DNA from 3 places in the Sphingobium olei genome. Region 3 is predicted to be linked to each of the others. Evidence: predicted binding sites of a transcription regulator. Region 3 holds the regulator's gene; each other region holds the start of a gene.
What was found. The regulator LexA, encoded in region 3, represses DNA repair genes until DNA is damaged. The targets are predictions, from matches to a motif close to GTTCCNCNCTTGTTCT.
Positions count from the first base shown of each region.

Region 1 (4,283 bases), on a different contig from region 3:
TGCGTCCACCACCGAGCGGCGGGTGGAGATGGAGATGTCCTCTCCCGCGATCCTGACCGCGAGCGCTTCGGGCTTGAGGCGCGCGCCGTGGCAGGTTTCGCAGGGCTGGGCGCGTTGGTATTTGGACAGTTCCTCGCGCATCCAGGCGCTGTCGGTTTGGAGCATACGGCGGTTGAGGTTGCCGATGACGCCCTCGAACGCTTTCTTCACCTCATAGCTTTTGCGGCCGTCCTGAAAGCGGAGCGTGACCGGCTTGCCGCCGGTGCCGTGGAGGATGATGAGCTGCACCTCGCCGGGGAGGTCGGCCCAGGGGGTGTCGAGGCTGAAGCCGAACTCCTTCGCCAGGGAGCCGAGCACCTGCATATAATAGGGGCTGGGCGGGTTGGATTTCGCCCAGGGGACGATCGCGCCCTTCTTCAGGGAGAGGGCTTCGTTGGGGACGACCAGTTCGGGGTCGAACTCCTGCCGCTCGCCCAGGCCGTCGCAGGCGGGGCAGGCGCCCTGGGGGGCGTTGAAGGAGAAGAGGCGCGGCTCGATCTCCGGAATGGTGAAGCCGCTGACCGGGCAGGCGAATTTTTCGGAGAAGACGATGCGGTTGGCGGGGATGGAGGCGCCTTTCATCTTCTTGTCGGATTGCGTCTCGTCCTCGCGACCGGGGACCACGCCATCCGCCAGATCGACATAGGCGAGGCCGTCCGCCAGCTTCAGCGCCTGTTCGAAACTGTCGGCGAGGCGCGTGCCCATGTCAGAGTCTACGGCGAGGCGGTCGACGACGACTTCGATGTCGTGCTTGTACTTCTTGTCGAGCGCGGGCGCGTCCTCGATTCCGTACATCTCGCCGTCGATGCGCACGCGGGTGTAGCCCGCCTTCTGCCATTCCAGCAGCTCCTTGCGATATTCGCCCTTGCGGCCGCGCACGACGGGGGCGAGCAGATAGAAGCGGGTGCCTTCCGGCAGGGCCATCACGCGATCGACCATCTGGCTGACGGTCTGCGCGCTGATGGGGAGGCCGGTGGCGGGCGAATAGGGAATGCCGACGCGCGCCCAGAGCAGGCGCATATAGTCGTAGATTTCGGTGACGGTCGCGACGGTCGAGCGGGGATTGCGGCTGGTCGTCTTCTGCTCGATGCTGATCGCCGGGCTGAGGCCCTCGATATGTTCGACATCGGGCTTCTGCATCATCTCCAGAAACTGGCGCGCATAGGCGGACAGCGACTCCACATAGCGGCGCTGCCCCTCCGCATAGATGGTGTCGAAGGCGAGGGAGGATTTGCCCGATCCCGACAGGCCGGTGATGACGACGAGGGAGTCGCGGGGCAGATCGACGTCCACGCCCTTGAGATTATGCTCGCGCGCGCCGCGGACGCTTATGTGGGTCAGCATTCGCTACAGCTCTGCTTCTGAATATGGGTAAGGCTCATGGGGCGATGTTCTATCTTCGTTCCTGACGGGGGTCTAGGGCGAAGATAGGGAGTAGGGTCGCGAAGGAAAAGGAGGCATCCGACGCGCGATTGTGCGGTCCCGGCGCAGGTCGTGGTCCGGTTTCAGGCTCCGGACTGGACCCTTGATGGGAGTCACGCGCCTCCCATCAACTTCGCTGGCGGACAGGCATTATAGGTTCGTATCCGTCCATCTGCCTATAACTGGATCATTATGGAGGATGATCGACAATAGAGTTGAGAAGATGTCGAACCTGCGTAATATTCATGGCGGGGGGTCCGGGGGACCATTATGAACAGGGGAAGAGTAGGGGCCGTCACAGCCCTGTGTTTTGTCGTGAGTGCCTGCGGTGAGCAGACGGGGCGGCCGGCCTTTCTATCGGACCGCGGCGTGAGCAAGGAAGTCGTCGATGCCAAGGGCGACGAGCCTACGGGTGACGGGCTACTCTATCAGTTCAAGCTCGCGGCGGCTGCCGCCAAGCCGACCGTCGCCAGCGGCCAATTGAGCGTGCCCGATACCGCGCGACAGCGCGCGTTCATGGAAGCGGGCTTCGCGCTGATCCTGGCGCGGTGCAACGGCTATATCCTCGCCAAGGCCGACCGGCAGCGCGGCGTCAACGTGACGCGAGACGCGTTCGCCCCGATCACGGCGCTGGCGACGGGCATCGTGGCGCTGGTGAGCAGCGGCGAAAGCGTGGACAGCGACGTACTGACGGCGCTGTCGCTGGGCACCACCGCCGCCAGCGCGGGCTTCCGCATATACGAGCAGCGGTTTCTGTTCGGCGCGGAGAATGTCAATTCGGTGCGGCGGCTGGTCCTGAAGGCTCTGACCGACAATGCCGACGAAGCGCTGCGCAAGACCGACGAAGTGGCGAAGCAGATCGCAGCGGAGAAGGCGCGGGGCGGCGCGCAGCAAAACCGGGAGGCGCTGAGCTATTCCCAGGCAGTGATATACCTGATCAACAACCAGTCCATCTGCTCGCCCGGCCATATATTGGAACTGGTGAACGGTGCGATCAGCGCGGGCAAGATCGAGTCGATCAGCTCGACGGACAGCAAGCCCGCTGCCCCGGCGAAACCGGAGGATGGCGGACAGGCGGCCGCCGGTGGCGGGGGCGCTGGAGCCGGCGGAGGCGGGGGCGGCGCGGCCCTGCCGGCTGCCGGTGCGGGGCAACCGGGCGCCGGTGCAGCTCAGCCAGGCGCGGGCAATCCGCCAGCGGAGGGGGCCCAACCGCCGCCGCCCCCTGCGCCTGCCGGTAGCCTGAACGTCGTGACAACCACGGTCGCCCCGTCCTAACGGCAGCCCCCATGTCGTTCATCCTTCGTCGCCCGCCGTTCGTCCCGGCGCGATGGCGTCTGGCTTGTGGAACCGGCGGGTTGTCGAAGGGGTGGGGCGGTGGCGTGTCGCTGGAGTAGGATGCAGGCACAGGGGCGGTTCACCCGAGGTTCAGCGCCGATGGCGTCGTTTCGCCCCTGACGGTTTTCCTGCATCCGGTGTGCCCGACAGCGCCTGGATACGCCCCCGGCCTTCCCTTGCGCCGGGGGCGTTTTCATTTTCATTCCATCGTTGCGATTCCCGCTTTCCGTTACGGCATGGCTGTCGTTCGTTTGGCGGCAGATGTCGTTCGTCGTGCCGTTCGTCTGGCCCGGCCGGCGTTTCGTCGGTCGCTTCGTCGTTGGCCGACGCATGTCGCGCCCGGGTCGAAGCGGACGCGCGGCGGGCGGTCGGCGAGGCTAGAGAGGAAGGGCGAACGGGGACGGACGCTGTCTTCCTCCAGACCCTTTGAGAGCGTCCCCCCGTTCGCACCCGGAGCCCGCGGCCCCCTAATCGCGCGGCACCGGCCAAAGAAGGTTTTTGAGGAGATACGCCCATGTCCATGTCGTTCAAGATCGCTGCCATCGCCAGCGCTACCGTCGCCCTTGCCCTGACCGCCGGCGCCGCCGGTGCGGCCGGGATCAACGACTTCCAGTCCAACGGCCGCTCCGTCGAGGTCCGCCATGGCGACCTGGACCTGACCAAGGCGGACCAGCGCCAGCAGCTGCAGACGCGGATCAGCCGGGCCGCTTCGCGGGTCTGCTCCAAGGGCGGCCTGAACGAGCAGCAGGCGTGCCGCAAGCTGGCGATCGCGCAGGTGCAGCCGCGTATCAGCGCCGCGATCGCCCGCGCCGAGACGAAGGAGCGCTATGCCGACGCGACGCCCGCCGCGCGCGAGGCGCGCACGGTCGTGGGGAACTGACGGCGGCGATGCTGTTTCCCGGCGGCTGGCCGGGGCACGAAGGCGGAAAGGCCCGGCGGAGGACGCCGGGCCTTTTTGGTCACCCTGAACTTGTTTCAGGGTCCATTTACTGGATCGCGCCCTGGCTTATTGGGCGAAATGGATGCTGAAACAAGTTCAGCATGACGAATGACGCTACGACGGCCCTGGCCGATGTCATGCTGGGCTGATCGGGGCCAGCTTTTTCGGAAGGCAGCGGGGCCGCGGATCAGGTCCGGGGTGACGATGCGGGACGCCTAGCGCCCGGTCATCGCGCGGGCGTTGGCGAGGAAGGTGCGGCCGATGCGGATTTCGCTGCCGTCCGCGAGGGCAGCGAACCAGACGCCGCTGCCGTCGTGGCGCAGGCGGGCGATATGGTCGCGGCGCACGATGTGGCTGCGGTGCAGGCGGACGAACTGCTGCGGGTCGAGCCGTTCCTCCAGGCTGCTGATCGTCTGGTGGAGGAGATAGCTGTGGGTGCCGACATGGAGGCGCATATAGTCGCGCTCCGCCTCTATCCGGTCGATCTGGTCGGCGGCGATGCGGATGAGTTCGCTGCGGTGGGGCACCCAGAATTCCTCGGCCCATT
Region 1 is NZ_JBHTLS010000135.1:325,920-330,202, forward strand. It holds gene uvrA (excinuclease ABC subunit UvrA) at 1-1,383, opposite strand, end outside; gene ACFQ24_RS21390 (hypothetical protein) at 1,831-2,736, shown strand; gene ACFQ24_RS21395 (UrcA family protein) at 3,311-3,676, shown strand; gene ACFQ24_RS21400 (LytR/AlgR family response regulator transcription factor) at 3,952-4,283, opposite strand, start outside.
Region 1: uvrA (excinuclease ABC subunit UvrA) is a predicted target of LexA. The motif match lies at 1,430-1,445, and genes of this name have one in related genera.

Region 2 (4,283 bases), on a different contig from region 3:
GGCTGCGGATGGGCGCGACGCGACGTCGTCCCGCGGCAAACGCGACGCAGCGCAGGCCGATGGGCATCCAGGCCGCGCCCGAACTGACCGCCCGCGCCCCGATCGCGCTGACCAGAAGCGTGCATCCGGCCGTCCCGGCACCGCGCGCCCCGGCGAGCGCGACCGTCCCGACACGGCCCGCAAATCTGCTCGCGAAAAGCCGGCGACACCGGGCACTGCAAACCCGCATCCCGCGCGCGCCGCAGCAGCGAAAAATCCGCCAGACCGGAACGAACCGCAACGCATCGCCAAATTGCTGGCCCGCGCGGGCGTCGCGTCCCGCCGCGAAGTGGAGCGCATGATCGAGGAAGGCCGGGTCGCGAAGGACGGCATCGCGCTGGACACGCCCGCGACACTGCTTACCTCGCTTCATGGCGTCACCGTCGATGGCGTAACGGTCGCCGCGCCTGCGCCCGCGCGCCTGTTCCTCTTCCACAAGCCGACCGGCTGCCTCACGACCGAGCGCGATCCGGCCGGCCGGCCGACCATCTACGACCGGTTGCCCGAAGGCCTGCCGCGGGTGATGCCCATCGGGCGGCTGGATATGAATACCGAAGGGCTGCTGCTGCTGACCACCGATGGCGGCTTCAAGCGCCAGATGGAGCTGCCCGCCACCGGCGTGCCGCGCACCTACCGCGCCCGCGCCTTTGGCGAGGTCAGCCAGCAGCAATTGGAAGATCTGTTCGACGGCCTCGAGATCGACGGCATCCGCTACGGCCCGATCGAGGCCAATCTGGAGCGGCGCACCGGCCGCAACCAATGGATAGAAATGACGCTGACCGAAGGAAAAAACCGCGAGGTCCGCAGGGTGCTCGAACATCTGGGTCTCAAGGTCAACCGGCTGATCCGCACCGCCTACGGTCCCTTCGTGCTCGGCGATATGGCCGCCGGCGCGGTGGACGAAGTGCGCCAGCACGACCTGATCCAGTTCCGCAACAGCCTGAAGGCGGTGGCGAAATGAGGATCATATCCGGCCAGTGGCGCGGCCGCCCGCTCGTTGCGCCAAAGGGGGACGCCACCCGTCCGACCGGCGACCGGACGCGGGAAACGCTCTTTTCCATGCTGACCAGCCGGCTGGGATCGTTCGAAGGCCTGTCCGTGGGCGATTTTTTCGCAGGATCGGGCGCGCTGGGGTTCGAGGCATTGTCGCGCGGCGCGGCATCCTGCCTGTTCGTGGAGCAGGACAAGGCAGCGCTGGATGCGATCCGCGCCAATGGCGACCGGTTGGGCATTCGCCCGGACATTCGCGCCGGCAGCGTCCTGTCCCTCGGTCCGGCGGGCAAGCCGCTCGACCTCATCTTCATGGACCCGCCCTATCAAAGCTGCGCGGGCCAGGTGGCGCTCGGCAAGCTGGCGCGATTGGGATGGACGACGGCTGCGACCTGGATCAGCATCGAAACCGACCGGCGGGAAGATGTCGCGGTAAAGGGGTTCGCCATCGATGCGGTCCGCGATGTCGGAAAGGCGCGGCTCACGCTGCTGAGGGCGGAAGAATGAACGCTACGCCAGCGTGAACGACAAAGGGCGGCCCAACGGGAGCCGCCCTTTCTCATTTGACGCCGCTCAGCGGATCAGCGGCGTGCGCGCGCCTTGCGAGCCTCGCCGGGATTGACGCAGCTGTCCTGAACCGTGCGCGAACACAGGGGATAATCCTTGGTTTCGGTCGGCGGCGGCGTCATGTTGCCGCCGACGGTGACGGGATTGTTCGCCGAACCCATTGGAGCCGCCGGGTCGCGCGGTGCGTCCGCAGGCGCGGGAACCATGCCGGTTTGCGGTGGCACGGCACCGGTCGGCTGGCCCGTATTGGGGTCCGCCGGGGGGCTGGGCATGGCGGGCGAGCCTGGCGTACCAGGCGTGCCCATGCCAGGATTGGCGGGCTGTGCGGGCATCGCGCTGGGATCGCTGCCGGTCGGTGGAGCGGCGGCATCGGCGGGCGGCTGTCCAGCCGGCGCGCCCTGCGCCACGGCCACGCTGCCAACGGTGGAAATGCTCAGGAGGGCGGCGCTTGCCAAGAGGAATGCGCGCATCGGGATCATCCTTTCCTATGTTCTGCCCCTTATGCCCGCTCAGGCGAGGGATAGAACAAGAAGGATAGCCTTGTCGTTCCTTATGCCGGCGACCGGATGTGCCTGACCCGCGACGGCTAGCCGGACGGTCCTTCCGGATAGCGGTCATATTTCGGCAGGTCGGACACCCTGTCCATCCACGGCGCGGCTTCGGCCATCTGGATGTGCGCCTGTGGCGGAAGCGAAGCCGGATCGTCCAGGCTGCCCGTCTGTATGTCGATCGATCCCGGGAACACCGCAGGGTTGGTGTAGAACAGGCCTGTGCCGCAGGTGCCGCAGAAATGACGCGTCGCATGTTCGGACGACTGGTACTGCGCCGGTTCACCCGTGATCGTCACGCCTTCTTCCGGAAACAGCGCCCATCCCACCATCGGCGCCCCGGCGCTCCTGCGGCAATCGGCGCAATGGCACAAGGCGCTGTAGGCCGGCTCGCCTGTCGCCTCATAGCGGATCGCGCCACATTGACATCCACCTGTCGCCATCATCCTCTCCTTGCATGATTCGCCTTTTGTTCTCATAGAAGAGCCTTCGCCGCAAGGGCCTCGCCCCCGCCTCGCCCTTGCCCCTGAACTCTCTCGACCCTAGTTGTCCGTCATGACCCTTCCCGCTCCTTCCCCCGACGATCCGCCCTATCTGCGCGGACTCAATCCGCCACAAAGGGAAGCGGTGCTGACCACGGACGGTCCCGTCCTGGTGCTGGCAGGAGCGGGCACAGGCAAGACGGCAGCGCTGACGGCGCGGCTTGCCCATCTCATCGCCACGCGCCGCGCATGGCCGTCAGAAATCCTGGCCGTCACCTTCACCAACAAGGCCGCGCGCGAAATGCGCGCGCGCGTCGGCGCGATGATCGGCGATGCGGTGGAGGGCATGCCCTGGCTCGGCACATTCCACGCCATCGCCGCAAAGATGCTGCGCCGCCATGCGGAACTGGTCGGGCTGCAATCCAATTTCACCATTCTCGACACCGACGACCAGCTTCGCCTGCTGAAGCAGTTGATCCAGGCGGAAGGCGTCGACGAAAAGCGCTGGCCCGCCCGCCAGCTTGCCGGATTGATCGACCAGTGGAAGAACAAGGGCCTGACCCCGGCGGAGGTGGGTGCCGGCGAAGCGGAAGCCTATGCCCATGGCAAGGGGCAGAAGCTCTATGCCGCCTACCAGGCACGACTACGCGACGTGAATGCCTGCGATTTCGGGGACTTGCTGCTGCACGTTCCCACGATTCTGAAGACGCATCGCGACGTGCTGGAGCAATATCAGCAGAAATTCCGCTACATCATGGTGGACGAATATCAGGACACCAATAGCAGCCAGTATCTCTGGCTGCGTCTGCTGGCGCAGCAGCGCAAGAATATCTGCTGCGTGGGGGACGACGACCAGTCCATCTACAGCTGGCGCGGCGCGGAGGTCGCCAATATTCTCCGCTTCGAAAAGGACTTTCCGGGCGCGAAGATCATCCGGCTAGAACAGAATTACCGCTCCACGCCCCACATATTGGGCGCGGCGTCCGGCGTGATTGCGGAGAACGGCAATCGCCTCGGCAAGACGCTCTGGACCGACATCGACGTGGGCGAAAAGGTGCGCGTCGTCGGCATATGGGACGGGCCGGAAGAAGCGCGCCGCGTCGGGGAGGAGATCGAGGCGATCGAGCGCAGCGGTGCATCGCTTGAGGAAGTCGCGATCCTCGTCCGCGCGCAGCACCAGACCCGCGAGTTCGAAGACCGTTTCATCCAGATCGGCCTGCCCTACCGCATCGTCGGCGGCTTCCGCTTCTACGAGCGCGCGGAAATTCGCGACGCGCTCGCCTATCTGCGCCTCGTCAACCAGCCCGCCGACGACCTCGCGTTCGAGCGGATCGTCAACGTGCCCAAGCGCGGACTTGGCGACAAGGCGGTGGAGAAGCTTCATCGCCTCGCCCGCGCGCAAGGCGTGCCGCTGACGCTGGCAGCGGCGCGCATTCTCGACACGGACGAACTAACGCCGCAGGCGCGCCGCTCGCTGGGCGCCTTCATCGGCGATCTCGCTCGCTGGCGCGACCGCGCGGCGCAGCTCCCCCATGCCGAACTGGCGCGGCAGATACTGGACGAGAGCGGCTATACCGCCATGCTCCAGGCGGAGCGTTCGACCGAGAGCGCCGGCCGGCTCGAAAACCTGGCCGAACTCACCCGCGCCATGGAGGAA
Region 2 is NZ_JBHTLS010000009.1:70,701-74,983, reverse strand. It holds gene ACFQ24_RS02355 (pseudouridine synthase) at 1-1,000, shown strand, start outside; gene rsmD (16S rRNA (guanine(966)-N(2))-methyltransferase RsmD) at 997-1,536, shown strand; gene ACFQ24_RS02345 (Fe-S oxidoreductase) at 1,611-2,066, opposite strand; gene ACFQ24_RS02340 (GFA family protein) at 2,183-2,587, opposite strand; gene ACFQ24_RS02335 (ATP-dependent helicase) at 2,700-4,283, shown strand, end outside.
Region 2: ACFQ24_RS02335 (ATP-dependent helicase) is a predicted target of LexA. The motif match lies at 2,605-2,620, and genes of this name have one in related genera.

Region 3 (4,283 bases):
TCGATCTGGATGAAGGCGGCGTCACCGTCACCGCGACCGCCCGCACCGCAGGACAGACGGGTGTCGAAATGGAGGCGCTCACCGCTGCCTCCGTCGCCCTGCTCACCATCTATGACATGGCGAAGGCGCTGGACAAGGCCATGGTCATCGGCGGCGTTCGCCTCGAATCCAAGACCGGTGGCAAGTCAGGCGGCTGGCGGCGGACGCCATGAGCCTGCTCCCGGTCGCTGAGGCGCAGGCGCGCCTGTTCGCCCTCGCCTCGCCGCTGGCGGTGGAACAAGTGCCCGTGGTGCAAGCGGCCGGGCGCTGGCTGGCTCATGACGTTCTGGCGCTCCGCGACCAGCCCTGGGCCGATCTCTCGGCGATGGACGGCTATGCCGTGCGCGCGGCGGACTGGCCAGGCCCTTGGCGCGTCGTGGGTGAAAGCGCGGCCGGCGCGACCCAGCCTCAAGCTATCGGCGCGGGTGAAGCCGTCCGCATCTTCACCGGCGCGCCGCTCCCGCCGGGTGCCGACGCCGTCCTGATCCAGGAAAACGCCACGCGCGATGGCGACCACCTTACCGCCAGCCACGATCCCCTACCGTCCGGGCACCATGTCCGCCCTGCCGCATCCGACTTCGCGGACGGTGCGATATTGCTGGAGGCCGGGCTTCATCTTGGCCCGGCGCAGGTCGCGGCGGCGGTCCTTGCCGGCCATGGCGCGCTGCCCGTCCGCCGCCGACCGCGCGTCGCGCTGCTTTCCACCGGCAATGAGCTGGTGCCGCCCGGTGCGCCGGTGCCGCCCGGTTTCCTCCCTTCCTCGAACGCGCCGATGCTCGCTGCGATGCTGGCGGCGCTGCCATGCGAAGTCATCGACATGGGCATCGTGCCCGACGATCTAACGCAGATGACCGCCGCCTTCGCCAGCGCTGCGCAGGCGGACATCATCGTCACCACCGGCGGCGCATCGGTGGGGGATCATGACCTTGTCCGCCCCGCTTTTGAGCAGGCTGGCGGCGCGCTCGATTTCTGGAAAATCCGTATGCGTCCCGGCAAGCCGCTGATGGCTGGCAAGCTCGGGGACGCGCTCTTCCTTGGCCTGCCCGGCAATCCGGTTTCCGCCTTCGTCACTGCGACGCTCTTCCTCCTACCCCTCCTGCGCCACATCAGCGGCGCCGCCCGCCCCCTGCCGCGCAGCAGCGACGCACCGCTCGCCTCACCGCTTCCCGCGACAGGCGAGCGTGACGACTATCTGCGCGCCTTCCGCGCCGAGGGCGGCATCGTATCGGTCACATCGCAGGACAGCGCCGCCACGGCCGCCATGGCGCGAGCCGACTGCCTGATCCTGCGTCCCGCCGGCTCCCCTCCCGCCTCGGCTGGCGACCGGGTGACCATCCTCCCGCTAGATTGACCTGGGTCAAATTCGGCGGGTTCTTTGCTTGACGAACCACTTTGTGTTTCCTATGCGTTCCTCATACGTTCCATGGAGGATCGCGATGTTGACGCCCAAGCAGCAGGAATTGCTGAGCTTCATTCAGACCCGGCTTGACGAAGGCGGCGTATCGCCCTCGTTCGAGGAGATGAAGGACGCGCTCGACCTGCGGTCCAAATCGGGCATCCATCGGCTGATCAACGCGCTGGAGGAACGCGGCTTCATCCGCCGCCTGCCCAATCGCGCCCGCGCGCTCGAAGTGCTGAAGCTGCCGGACGCCATGCACCGCGCGCCCGCCCCGGTCGTGTCGCTGAAGCCCAAGGCTGCGCCCGCGCTCCCGATCGCAGCCAACGACGTAATCGAAATCCCCCTGCACGGCCGCATCGCCGCCGGCGTCCCGATCGAGGCGATGGAGGGGCAGACGATGTTGTCCGTCCCCGCCGCGCTGCTTGGTGCCGGTGATCATTATGCGCTGGAAGTGTCGGGCGATTCGATGGTGGAGGCCGGCATCCTCGATGGCGACTTCGCGCTCATCCAGCGCACTGAAGTCGCGCGCGAAGGCCAGATCGTCGTCGCCCTGATCGACGATGCCGAAGCGACGCTCAAATATTTCCGTCGCGAAGGCGCGAAGGTCCGCCTGGATCCGGCCAACGCGGCCTATGAGCCGCAAATCTACGACCCGCGCCAAGTGCGCATTCAGGGCAAGCTCGCCGGGCTGCTTCGTCGGTATAATTGAGGTCGCCCGCGGCGGACCTGGCGCGCGATCCACGGATGCGCGTCGCCCGGTTGCCGAACGGTGCGGATATCGCCGCTCGCGAGGGCGATCGACAGCCCTCCGGTGCGGGCGAGCAGGCGGCGGTCGATCTTCAACCAGCGCGGCTTGCACCATCGCGGCAAGGCCCGGTCGCTGACCACGATATCCGCCGCCGCGCAATCGCGCGCGAACGTCCGCCGCTCGATCAGCATGTCACTGCGCGTGAACAGCAACCGCCATCGCCGCCCTCCGCTTTCCATGCGCAGTGCGCACAAATCCTGCGAGCAACGCGCGCCGGGCAGACTCGCCAGCGCCGCCAGCTCTCCGTCATAGCCGGCGCTTTCCGATAGCATGTCGCGCACATAGTCCCCGGCCCGCTCGCGCAGCAGCGCCATGCCCTCGTCAGTCCGAACCGCCACATGTCGTCCATCGCCCGTGACCAGGATGTCGGGCGGTCGCGCCGTCAGCGTCAGGATCATCCCCACCAGCACCGGCGGCACTCCAAGCCATCGCCAGCGGCTGCGCCAGAGCAGGCACCATAGCAGGCCGGCGATCATCCCGCCGAACAACGCGTCGCTTGTCGCCGGGGCTAGCATCGTCGCCATCGGACTTGCCGCCACGCCATGCGCGATTCCCAGCAACAGGTCCAGCGCTCGTCCCGTCAACCACCAGAAGGGCGCGCCCAGCCCTACAATGTCCAGCGTCAACGCCAGCGCCTCCAGCGGCATAACGACGAAGGTCGTCAGCGGGATCGCCACGAGATTGGCGAACGCGCCGAGCATACCCGCCTTATGGAAGTGAAACAGCGCGATGGGCATCAGCGCCAGCTCCACCGCCACCCCGGTCGCCAATGTTACGGCTAACATGCGCAACCCCTTGCGAAACACGCTCTCGTCGCGCGCCGCCGCAAAGGCGCGGAATGCCCGATGCTCCGACAGCGCCACCAGCGCCGTGACTGCCGCGAAACTCATCTGAAAACTCGGCCCCACCAGCGCCTCGGGCCAGAAGATCAGCACCGCCAGCGCGCCCGTCGCGACCAGCCGCAGCGTCATGGCGTCCCGCCCCATCGCCAGCCCGCCCAGCACCAGCAAGGCCGCGACGCAGGACCGCAGCGTCGGCACCTCCGCACCCGTCAGCCAGGTATAGAAGATGCCCGCCAGCGCCCCTCCCGCCGCCGCGATCAACATCAACGGCAGTGTCAACGCCGCGCGCCGGCTCAGCGCCAGCGTCCGCATCAGCAGGAATATGACCGCGCCGATCAGCGCCGTCACATGCAAGCCGCTGATCGACAGCAGGTGTGCCAGCCCGCTGCGCCGCATCGCTTCGGCATCCTCCTCGGCGATCGCGCCCTGATCGCCCGTCGCCAGCGCGGCGGCGATCCCACCCCCGGCCCCATCCACGCGCTCAAGTATATGGCCGAACAACCGGGCGCGCAGCGGCGGGGCCGCGTCCGATGCACGCAAGACTTCGACAGGCTTCAGCGCCTTGCCGGTCGCGCCGATACCCTGGAAATAAGCGCGAGCTGCAAAGTCATATCCGCCCGGTACGCTCGGCGGCGCGGGCGGCATCAACCGTGCGCGAAACCGGATCGTCGCGCCTTCGCCCAGCCCCGCCGGCACGTCCGCCTTCGCGATGTTGATCCGCACCAGGCTCGGCAGGTCCGGCGCGTCGACGGGCCGCACGCGCACCCGCACGATGTCCTGCGCGGGCACGTCCTGCACCGACTCCACCGTTCCCATCACGCGCGCAAACACCGCGCGGGCAAGCGGCCTCTCGCCGATCACCGCCGCCTTGCCCCACACCAGCAGGCATCCGGCGCACAGCAGCGTCGCGCCTATGATGACCATCCGCCGCACCCGTCCGCCAGCCGGCAGCATCGCGCCGATGCACGCCAGCGCCAGCATCCCGCAGCACAGTGCCAGCCACATCGGCGCGTTGGGCAGCATGAACCACGCCGCCACCCCTGCGCCCAGCGCGACCGGCACCCACAGGCCGACCTGCTCCCGTTCCTCTTCCAGCCATCCTTCCGCTGCGGCGCGGGCCGTGGTCAGCCATTGCGCAGCCCCCGCCCGAAGGGACGTTTGTCGCGGCGCAAAAGCCATGCTAGGGGGCGTCGCA
Region 3 is NZ_JBHTLS010000126.1:60,492-64,774, reverse strand. It holds gene moaC (cyclic pyranopterin monophosphate synthase MoaC) at 1-212, shown strand, start outside; gene ACFQ24_RS12200 (molybdopterin molybdotransferase MoeA) at 209-1,390, shown strand; gene lexA (transcriptional repressor LexA) at 1,476-2,147, shown strand; gene ACFQ24_RS12190 (ComEC/Rec2 family competence protein) at 2,108-4,267, opposite strand.